DNA from 3 places in the Paenibacillus sp. GQ49 genome. Region 1 is predicted to be linked to each of the others. Evidence: predicted binding sites of a transcription regulator. Region 1 holds the regulator's gene; each other region holds the start of a gene.

Region 1 (3,288 bases):
ACACATATATTCCATTCACAACTCCGGGCATGATTCGTTTAATCTCACCGGCAGGAACTTCAGAACTAAAGCGATTGCGTATCTGCGCTTCGGACATACCATTTTGCAGCAGCTCACTGTGTACAGCGTTTGCACCCTTAGCCGGTTGATTGTTTGCATCGAATTTAACCCAGACCATAACATCCTGGTTATCCTTATTTTTGCCGATCAGGGTCCAGTAGATGTTGTCAGAGCCTTCTTTGTCTCCCCAGATGTACTTGCGCAATTCATCATAGGATGTAATGCCCAGTTGCTTCTGTGCTGCCTCTATAGCGAGCGCTTCTTCCTTGCGCTGGTCCTGCGTGACATAGACGTAATAACGCTGAAGTCCAAACAGAATCAGAACCAGTGCAAGCAGCGAAATCCATATCCACTTCTTTTTTTTCTTCAAAAGCCGAACTTCCTTTCCCTATGATGCTGTCCTGCAATTAACGAGCAAGCAGACCATCAAATGCCAATTGAGACTCACGCAAAATGCGTTCTTCATCCAGCGTCAGACATTCGCCATGTTTCACCACTTGTTTTCCATCCACCCATACGTGCTCAACATCTTTGGCAGAAGCCGAGTAGATCGTATGTGAGATCAGGTCTGTATGTGGATAGAAATGTGCCTGTTCAATATCAAGGGCGATAAAATCAGCCTTCATGCCGACCTGAAGCGCTCCGGTATTGTTCAAGAAGATGGATTTGGCACCATATGACGTTCCGAGTAGTAACGCTTCGCCTGCTGGTACTGCTGTCGGGTCACCAGATACACCTTTGTGGATCAATGCAGCCAGTCTCATTTCCTCGAACATATCCAGGTTGTTGTTACTTGCTGGTCCGTCTGTTCCGAGTGACACGGTAACTCCTGCTTTCAGCAATGCAGGTACCCGCGCAACACCGGAAGCGAGTTTCAGGTTACTTCCCGGGTTATGGGATACAGCCACATCATGACGGGCCAAAATTTCAATCTCTTCGTCATTCAGATGCACCGCATGTGCAACCAGAGATGGACGGGAGAAAAATCCCAGTTTCTCGAGATGTGCCACAGGACGCAGTCCATAATCAGCCACGTTCTGCTCCACTTCACGAAGCGTTTCAGACATATGTGTATGAAGAGGAAGGTTTAGGTCATTCGCGACCTGTACAAGCTTCTCTATGTAGTCAGGAGGGCATGTATATGGGGCGTGTGGCGAGATTACGGTTGTAATGCGACCATCTGCCTGTCCATTCCACTCACGTGCAAACGCTGCCGACTCCTCCAGCTTCCGCAATTGCTCTTCTTCCGAGCACAGCCCGATTACACCACGTGCCAGTGCTGCTCTAACGCCGGATTGCTCCACAACTTTGGCCACTTGATCCATGTGATCATACATGTCCAGGAAAGCTGTAGTTCCGCCTTTCAACATTTCAAGCACAGATAGCGAAGTTCCCCAATATACGTCTTGTGAAGTCATTTTTGCTTCCATCGGCCACATTTTTTCCTGCAACCATACTTGCAACGCAAGATCGTCTCCGTGCCCTCTGAGCAACGACATTGCTGCATGACCATGCGTATTGATCAGACCCGGCAGGAAGAACAATCCTTTTCCATCCACTTTGGTACAATTTTTGTCTTCATCAGGCAATGTCTCACCAATATGCACAATCTTGTCATTCTCAACAACCATGTATCCGTGAACCACGTTCCATGTTGTGCCTTCATTAACGGCAAATTTGCCGTTGTGGATTACCCATCTATTTGTTGTCATCTTCCTCGTCGTCCTTTCCAGTCTCCAAGTAATAGGCCAAACTAAGCAGATCCGTTGTAAAGTCAGCATGGTGAATGCGGATATGCGGCGGTGTTTTTAGAATTGTTGGTGCAAAATTAAGGATCGCTTCGATTCCGGATTCAATAAGCTGATCGGCTACATTTTGGGCTTCCGTATCCGGAACCGTGATAATTCCGATGCGGATGTTATCCGTTTTAACCGCTTCCGTCAATTCATCCATTGGTTTTACCGTCAAACTGTTGATTTGACTACCTATCTTCGGTCCATATGCATCAAATACAGCAACAATCTTCATGTTGTCTTTCAGATATGCGTTGTAGTTGGACAAGGCTTGACCTAGATTACCCGCGCCTACCAGAGCTACATTAATTTGCTGATCAATCTTGAGAATGTGACGAATTTTCTCGATCAAATAGGATACATCATACCCGATCCCTTTACGACCAAAATCACCGAAGTAAGCCAGGTCTTTACGAATTTGCGCCGGATTCAGATCCAGCCTCTGTCCAAGCTCTTGAGAAGAAACAGTAGCCACCTCACGCTGATGCAACTCGTTCAAATAACGCAAGTATACAGGCAGACGTCGTACCACCGCTTCCGAAATTTTATCCGATTTCATTCTTGCTCCCCCTTACCAAGGCCACGATAAAATAATAAATGAAAAGATGAGCATTCTGTATAAACTCAAAGATAAACGTGACATTTTATACAGAATGCTCCTTGTAATTTAGGTTATAAGTTCTTGCGTGCAACTACTTAAATCGGATCTGGGAATATCTAATAAAGTTTAACTCCAAACAATAGTGTCATGCAATGATATAACGAACAAAAAACCATTATTTTTGTTCATTAGCAGGTTTTTCCAACCACTCGGTAATTCGTGGAACCATCTGCTCCGTGAGCATATGCTCCATTTTGGGACCAGGTAATGAATATAAAAAGAATTTACCATAATACGCTTCAATCACCCGTGTATCATATACAATCACAATGCCTCTATCCTTTGCTGTACGCACCAATCGGCCAAATCCCTGCTTGAAACGAATGACCGCTTGAGGCACGGACAGTTTCATAAACGGATTTTTCTTCTGTTCCTGAAGCAACTCACTCTTGGCTTCCACCAACGGATGATTCGGTGGCTGGAACGGCAATCTTACAATAGCGAGACAGGTCAGCGCATCACCCGGGATATCTACACCCTCCCAGAAGCTGCTTGTGCCCAGAAGTACCGTAGCTTTGGCATCTTGGAACCTGCGAGTCAATTTGGAACGACTTCCACTATCAACGCCTTGACCAAGCAACGAGATGTCGTTGCCAGACAGCGCCTCCTTCAGCGGATCATAGACCTGTCGCAACATCTTGTATGAAGTAAACAGAACCATCATGCGTCCACGCGTAGCAATTGCCGTCTCTGCAAGTGATTGCACCAGCATATTAACAAAGTGCGCATCACCCACACTTCCCTTCACACTTGGGAAATCACGCGGAATCACCA
Region 2 (3,288 bases), on a different contig from region 1:
GCCCCCTGTTGGGGCAAAACGTTGATATATCAGCTTTTTTCGATCAGTTTTGATAATTAAGCGTACATTAGGTCCATAAACCCGCGAGTTACTTCTCCACCTTCGGCTGGTTCGGGCTGGTCTGCCTGTGCGTGTTCTGCCATGCAAGCCTTCACCGCTTCCTCTGTCGTACAACGATTCGCATCGTCACATGTGTAGCATAATTGAAGCATATATCTGGTTAATTCATCCGCCTGCGTGAATTGAGTTTGACCGTTGGTTCTCATCTTCATCACTCCTTCTCTTGTTGAGTTAAATATATCACCTTCTAGCGGATTTAATTGTGATTTATTTCACAAACTAAACAAAAAAGAAAAGGAACCCTGAGGCTCCTCTCCCTTCTCCTATCTATTCACACCGATAACACTCTACGTTTATAATACTTTCCAATGTACACCGCCATCTACCGTTTGCAATAACAACGATCTTTTGGCATCTGTATTTTCAACTAATATCCAGCCAAGCTTGGGGGTAACCATCTGCATCTTCACAATCTCCGGATAGTCTTCGAGAATTTTCTCCAGTACACTGCTTGCAGGAAGAGAGCTCCACGTTTTGCCCGCGTCCTTAGTGTGGTAGGTTATGCCCTTTTGCATCGCCCAACCTTCCGATGCGTTCAGAAATACCGGTGAGAGGTTACGATTCGGACCCGTTTGTTTGTTTAAAGTGAAATTGGACAGCTTCCAGCTCTTTCCGCCATCGGTGGTAAAGAATCCATTGAATGTCGTGCTCTCCCCTTGAGAACAGGACATTGACATCCAGGCTGATTGCGCTTCACGTCCAAAAAATTGTGGTGAACTAACACTGAAATTACCACACCCGTTGAATTTGTTTCGATCAAAGAAGGATGGTCCAGTATTCCAGTTCTCTCCACCGTCTGATGTTACATACAACTTCGGTGTGCCGAACTCCAGCGCTGTTAAGAAACCATGTTTTGGATCCGAGAAAGTCATCCCTGTTGTATATCCACGTTTGGAAATCTCTTCTGCTTCCTGTTTGCCATCTTCATCACTGGATGACATCCGATTCCAGGTGATTCCACCGTCCTCGGTGAAGTAAAGTTTCTTGTCCTGTTTACCAATAGCGGTATCGACCGTGGTGAGAATCCAGCCTTTTTCAGGAGATACAAATGAGATCGCAGTCACTTTATCCGTCTTGGACAGAGAAGACAGGCTCCAGGTTACGCCCCCATTGTTGGTGCGAAGCACCATGGTATCTGTTCCACCCATGCCTTCACGAACAATCCAACCATGTGCACGATCTACAAAATAAATGCTTTGTCCATATTTAGGGTTAGCCGGAAACTGTACATTTTCCGAAGGTGAAATATTGGTCCAGGTCTTTCCCTGATCCTGAGTGTAGTACAGGCGCAGCGCATTCCGCGTCACACCCCACGCCAATCCTCCGTTGTCATTGAGCAACTGAAAATCGGTCAAACGGGTCTGTATTTGGTACTTGGCCATATCTGCAGATTCTGTACTGTTCACAGGGGGAACGACAGTTAATGTCTGCCCTGTATTCCCGACGTCCTCCTGCTGCTGCTGCGGAGGTTCTGCTTCCGGAGGTTGATCTGAGTCGGTGCATGCAGCCAATACAGCTGCTATACATATAGACAGCAATGCTGTCTGCGCGATTTTAATCCATTGCAAACGCAAGTGGGTTCCACCTCTCTCATCCAATATACAGGCGCGCATGCCTGTCCTATGGCGTTTTATTTACGATTCATCAGAATCCACTGCTCCTATTCTACCACAAACCTTATGTAAAAGGCTCATTGCCTACTGATGGTTGGCCCGCTCCCTTTTTCCAACTCATACTCTGGGCTATAGGTCGCACATTTATTACCATTAATTTCACCCTAAACTGTTTTTCGACGGAATAATTGGTAAAAAGACATGAAATGTGAACTATTTTATAGACAACACTCGCTTTATATTCTCTAATCCCTTAATATGGATGGGAGTATAACCCAAAAAGGAGAGGATATTGAACATGACAAATAGTGCAGCTCTGAAACCAAGTCGTGTCGTGATTGTAGGCATGGGTGCGGTGGGAACAACAACGGGATACACGCTAATGTTGAGACAGCGTTCGTCCGAGTTGGTATTTGTGGATGTGAATCATGATAAGGCAACCGGCGAAATGCTGGATATGAACCACGGTCTTCCATTTACGGGAGGCGTGAAAGTATGGGCTGGCGATTATTCCGACTGCAAAGATGCAGATATCATTATTATTACAGCCGGTGCTTCCCAGAAGCCGGGCGAAACCCGGATTGATCTGCTGAAGAAAAATGCAAGCATTTTCAAAGATATTATTGAGCGCATTACTGAAGTGAATTCTCATGGTATTTTGCTGATTGCAACCAATCCTGTAGATATTTTGTCCTATACTTCATGGAAACAAAGCGGATGGCCTGCTTCCCGTGTCATTGGTTCAGGTACATTGCTCGATAGCGCACGTTTCCGTTACCTGATTGGTAAGAATAAAGGGATCGACCCGCGTAGTATTCACGCCCACATTATTGGTGAGCATGGAGATTCCGAAGTACCGGTATGGAGCCTGGCTAACGTTGCAGGAACAGATCTGGAATTGGATGAAGAAACACAACAGGATATCTTCGACCGTACCAAAAATGCAGCGTATGAGATTATTAATGCCAAAGGAGCGACTTCCTATGCAATCGCCCTTGCTCTGGACCGCATTGTAGCTGCAATTCTCGGCAACGAAGGCTCCGTTCTGAACGTATCCACTTACCTTGAAGACTACAATGGTGTATCGGATGTTTATCTGGGTGTTCCATGTGTTGTCGATCGCAACGGTGTGCGCGAAATTCTGCCTCTTCCGCTGAATGAATCCGAGAAAGTGGCTTTCCAGGCTTCTGCTAACAAATTAAAAGAACAGATCGCTGGATTGGAATAATCCACGTATAAAAAATAACCACCTGTATTCCTGTAATAAGGAGTATTAAGGTGGTTATTAGCTATCCAAATTTCATTTGGTTTACATAACATTTATTCCGTTATTTCTTTTATCTTTGAACATTTTTTTGATTTCTGGATTTTGAATCATTCGATGTCAATTGTTACAGTGTATTACTAATTACCAACTCTCCGTTACTCTAAATACCACATCAACTGTGTTCGAGCCTGGACCACCAATATTCAATACGGCTAAAGTTACAACCTGATTTTCCGGAAGAGTGAAATCCAAAAGTTCTGAAATGGCCAGTATTTTGGTATTCCCTGC
Region 3 (3,288 bases), on a different contig from region 1:
AGACAGGTGATAGATAACGGGAGATCAGACGATTAATCAGGTGATCCTGCTTTGTCAGGCGTGCATAAAAGGCGAAGAAACCTGCTCCAAAATCAATGGAAGCTACAATAAGATAGCCATACAAGAACAGCCAGAGTACGGATATACCAATCAATTCATAACTCATCAGGCCTGATCCCCTTTCTTGGCTGATTGATCATGCTTCTCTTTCAACCATTTCTCCATCTCAAGCTCAGCAGGATTATTATTGAACAGACGTCTCAATACGAGAACACAGATGACGCCGAGCACGATGTATAGAAGCAAGAACACGAAAAATAAAATTCTCACACTCGGTGAAGAAGTAGCTGCCTCTTCCACTCGCATATAACCTCGGATGATCCATGGCTGCCGCCCGATCTCTGCATAGAACCAGCCCATCTCAACGGCCAGAAAAGCAAGCGGTGCACTGAGTGCAACCATACGAAGCATCCACTTGTTAAACTGATTACGTTTCTTCCAGAATACAAACAGGAAGTACAGACTTGATATACCAAGCAGAGCGAATCCAATACCAGCCATTAGATCAAACAAATAATGCACAAGTAAGGGCGGGTGTTCATCTGGTGGAAATTCGTTCAGCCCGGTTACCTCGGCGTTAAAGTCTCCAAAGGCAAGGAAACTGAGCAGTTTCGGCAAATGAAGAGCGCCTATAATTTCATGTTCTGCATTCAGCCATCCCAAAAAAATCAAATCCGCGCCGCTTTCCGTCTCGAAATGCCACTCGGCAGCTGCGAGCTTCTCCGGCTGATGCTCAGCCAAAAACTTGGCAGATACGTCTCCAGCTAAGGAATTTAATAAACTGAATACCAGCACAACGGCCATCATGAGATTCAAGCCTTTTTTGTGGTAGGCTGACACTCCTTTTCTCAGCATCGCAAAGGCTGCTATTCCTGCTAACAGGGCAGCTCCTGTCAGATAAGCCGAGCTTAATACATGGAACACTTTGGAGAACGTCGCCGTATTCAGCATCGCTTGCACGGGGTTCACTGCCATGAATTGACCTGCTTCCATGACAAAACCTTCAGGCTGGTTCATGAATCCGTTCACTGTTGTAATAAAAACAGCAGACATGCCTGCCCCGGCGACAATCGGAATAGTTAGCAACCAGTGGATATACGGATTTTTGAACCGATCCCACGTGTACAAGTAAATTCCCAGGAAGATAGCTTCAAAAAAGAATGCAAATACTTCCATAAATAGTGGCAGTGCAATGACATTCCCGGCCAGTTTCATAAAATTCGGCCATACCAAGGCCAACTGCAGTGATATCGCTGTACCTGTCACAACACCAACAGCCACAGATATGACGAACCCTCTGGACCACCTCTTTGCCATAAGTATGTAATGGTGATCCTTCTTCCGAATGCCGATGAACTCTGCAATAGCAATCATCAAAGGTACGCCGACACCAAGCGTTGCAAAAATCACGTGGAACCCGAGCGTCAAACCAGTCACTAGCCTGCTCCATAAAACCGTATCAATAGCCATTCTTTGTGTTGCCTCCTTCAAACTCTGTTCAATTTAGAAACATTCAATATCAGCTTTGGCCAAGCTCAATGCAGAGTTGCGAAAAATTTCACAAAGTTAGGTATGACGATATCTTGCCACACCTTGATGCACTTAAAGTACTAACCAAGCCTATTAATCAAAATTATTATATCTTTATTTTTACCTAATTCAATCAAAGACACGTCTTCTACCCTAAACGTTCAAGAAAGGATCAACTCTTTCTGACAACTTGGTGAAAAACAAAAAATACACCCAATGGAGCTATTGATTCATTGGGTGTAAACGTGTTATTGCACGGCAGATTCGCTATTTTACTTGCTTACTTGCTCCGGACTCACCGCACCTGCCTCACGACGTACGCTCATGATGATCAGTGATGCAGCTAATACCGTAAGGATGATTCCAAGCATCTGAAATCCTGTCACATTGAATGTATCTCCCATAACAATACCAATCAATAACGACGATAAAATGGTCCCCAGGTAGCGTGATGTATTAAAAATACCCGATGCGACTCCGATCATTTCTTTGGGTGTGCTTTTGAACAGAGCAGCTTGCATGCCGACCGCGTTTAGGCCGTTACCTATTCCAAATAAAGCTAAGGCAACAATGACAATGAAGATTGGAGAAGTTTCGTTCATAATAACGATCAATATAGAGCCAAATGTCATTAAAGAAGCGGATACAATCAGAGCTGGCCGTGATCCTGATTTGTCAATCCAGCGCCCTGCGATCGGAGCAATAATGACTGAACATAACCCCAAAGCTAACATGCTTATTCCTGTATGAACTTCGTTGAGATGTCGTACCTGCTTCAAAAACGTAGGAACTCCAAAAAAAAGTGCGTAAAACAGGATGTTCACCAGCATGTATTGCACATTCACCCAAGTCATCTCGGGATATGAGGCAAACGTTCGCAGAGGGATAAAAGGCGTGGCTGCTTTTAGTTCATGTCGGATGAACATGACGAGTGTGATTAACCCGATCCCCCCTGTCAGCAGATGCCATGTTGAAATATCTCCTGTGGAACTTACTGAAAGTAAACCGATGAGCAGAGTCACCAAAGCTACCGTAAACATCAGGATACCTGGTGCGTCAATTAACGCAAGCCCTTGCCGAATGGACTTGTGACCAGAGATAGACGGAGATTGCTCTTCCTTCGGGATTGTTTTCCAGGCGAACCAAAAGCTTGCCATGACAAACGGAATATTAACGAAGAATATGCTCTGCCAGTCCCACCAATGAATCAATACTCCACCAATAAAAGGTCCAACTGCAGCCGCTCCTGAAAGGAATATAGCCAAGGTGGACAAGGCGGAGGCTTGTTTTTCAGTCACGTTCATTCTGACAATCGCCATTCCAACGGCCACCATCATGCTTGTGCCAATCGATTGAACGATCCGGAATACGATGAGCCACGAAAAACTGGGAGACCACGGAGCTAGCATGGACGATACAAAAACAATAACAAGACCCATGAGGAAGATCTTCCTGCGGCCAAACAAATCACTACACTTGCCCATAACGGGTTGAGCGACAGCACTGGCAATGTAAAATGATAAAATAATCCACGAAACGGCTGTAAAATTAAGTTGATACACTTGTTGTAGCCTGGAGATTGCCACCGAAATCATGGAGGAATTCAACGGATTCAACATAATTCCAAGTCCAACAGCTAACATCAATCCTTTATTTCGAACGTTCATTGGTGCACCTCTCTCTCTTCTGCTGTTATCT

What was found. Region 1 encodes Rex, which represses fermentation and respiration genes when NADH is low (regulators of the CRP and FNR family bind a similar motif). Its sites were predicted from a motif close to TTGTGAAATATTTCACAA; they were not measured.
Region 2: the regulator Rex is predicted to act here: its motif matches at 1,940-1,957, upstream of AC6CIF_RS16735 (L-lactate dehydrogenase).
Region 3: the regulator Rex is predicted to act here: its motif matches at 1,607-1,624, upstream of AC6CIF_RS11505 (cytochrome ubiquinol oxidase subunit I).

What each region holds. Positions count from the first base shown of each region.
Region 1 covers NZ_JCAXEL010000016.1:63,450-66,737, forward strand. Annotated here, with positions in the region: gene AC6CIF_RS23185 (DUF5590 domain-containing protein) at 1-430, opposite strand, end outside; gene AC6CIF_RS23190 (amidohydrolase) at 468-1,772, opposite strand; gene AC6CIF_RS23195 (redox-sensing transcriptional repressor Rex) at 1,759-2,412, opposite strand; gene dinG (ATP-dependent DNA helicase DinG) at 2,630-3,288, opposite strand, start outside.
Region 2 covers NZ_JCAXEL010000008.1:272,343-275,630, forward strand. Annotated here, with positions in the region: gene AC6CIF_RS16725 (hypothetical protein) at 57-266, opposite strand; gene AC6CIF_RS16730 (WD40/YVTN/BNR-like repeat-containing protein) at 414-1,694, opposite strand; gene AC6CIF_RS16735 (L-lactate dehydrogenase) at 2,032-2,961, shown strand; gene AC6CIF_RS16740 (hypothetical protein) at 3,142-3,288, opposite strand, start outside.
Region 3 covers NZ_JCAXEL010000005.1:24,717-28,004, reverse strand. Annotated here, with positions in the region: gene AC6CIF_RS11510 (cytochrome d ubiquinol oxidase subunit II) at 1-166, opposite strand, end outside; gene AC6CIF_RS11505 (cytochrome ubiquinol oxidase subunit I) at 166-1,530, opposite strand; gene AC6CIF_RS11500 (MFS transporter) at 1,863-3,257, opposite strand.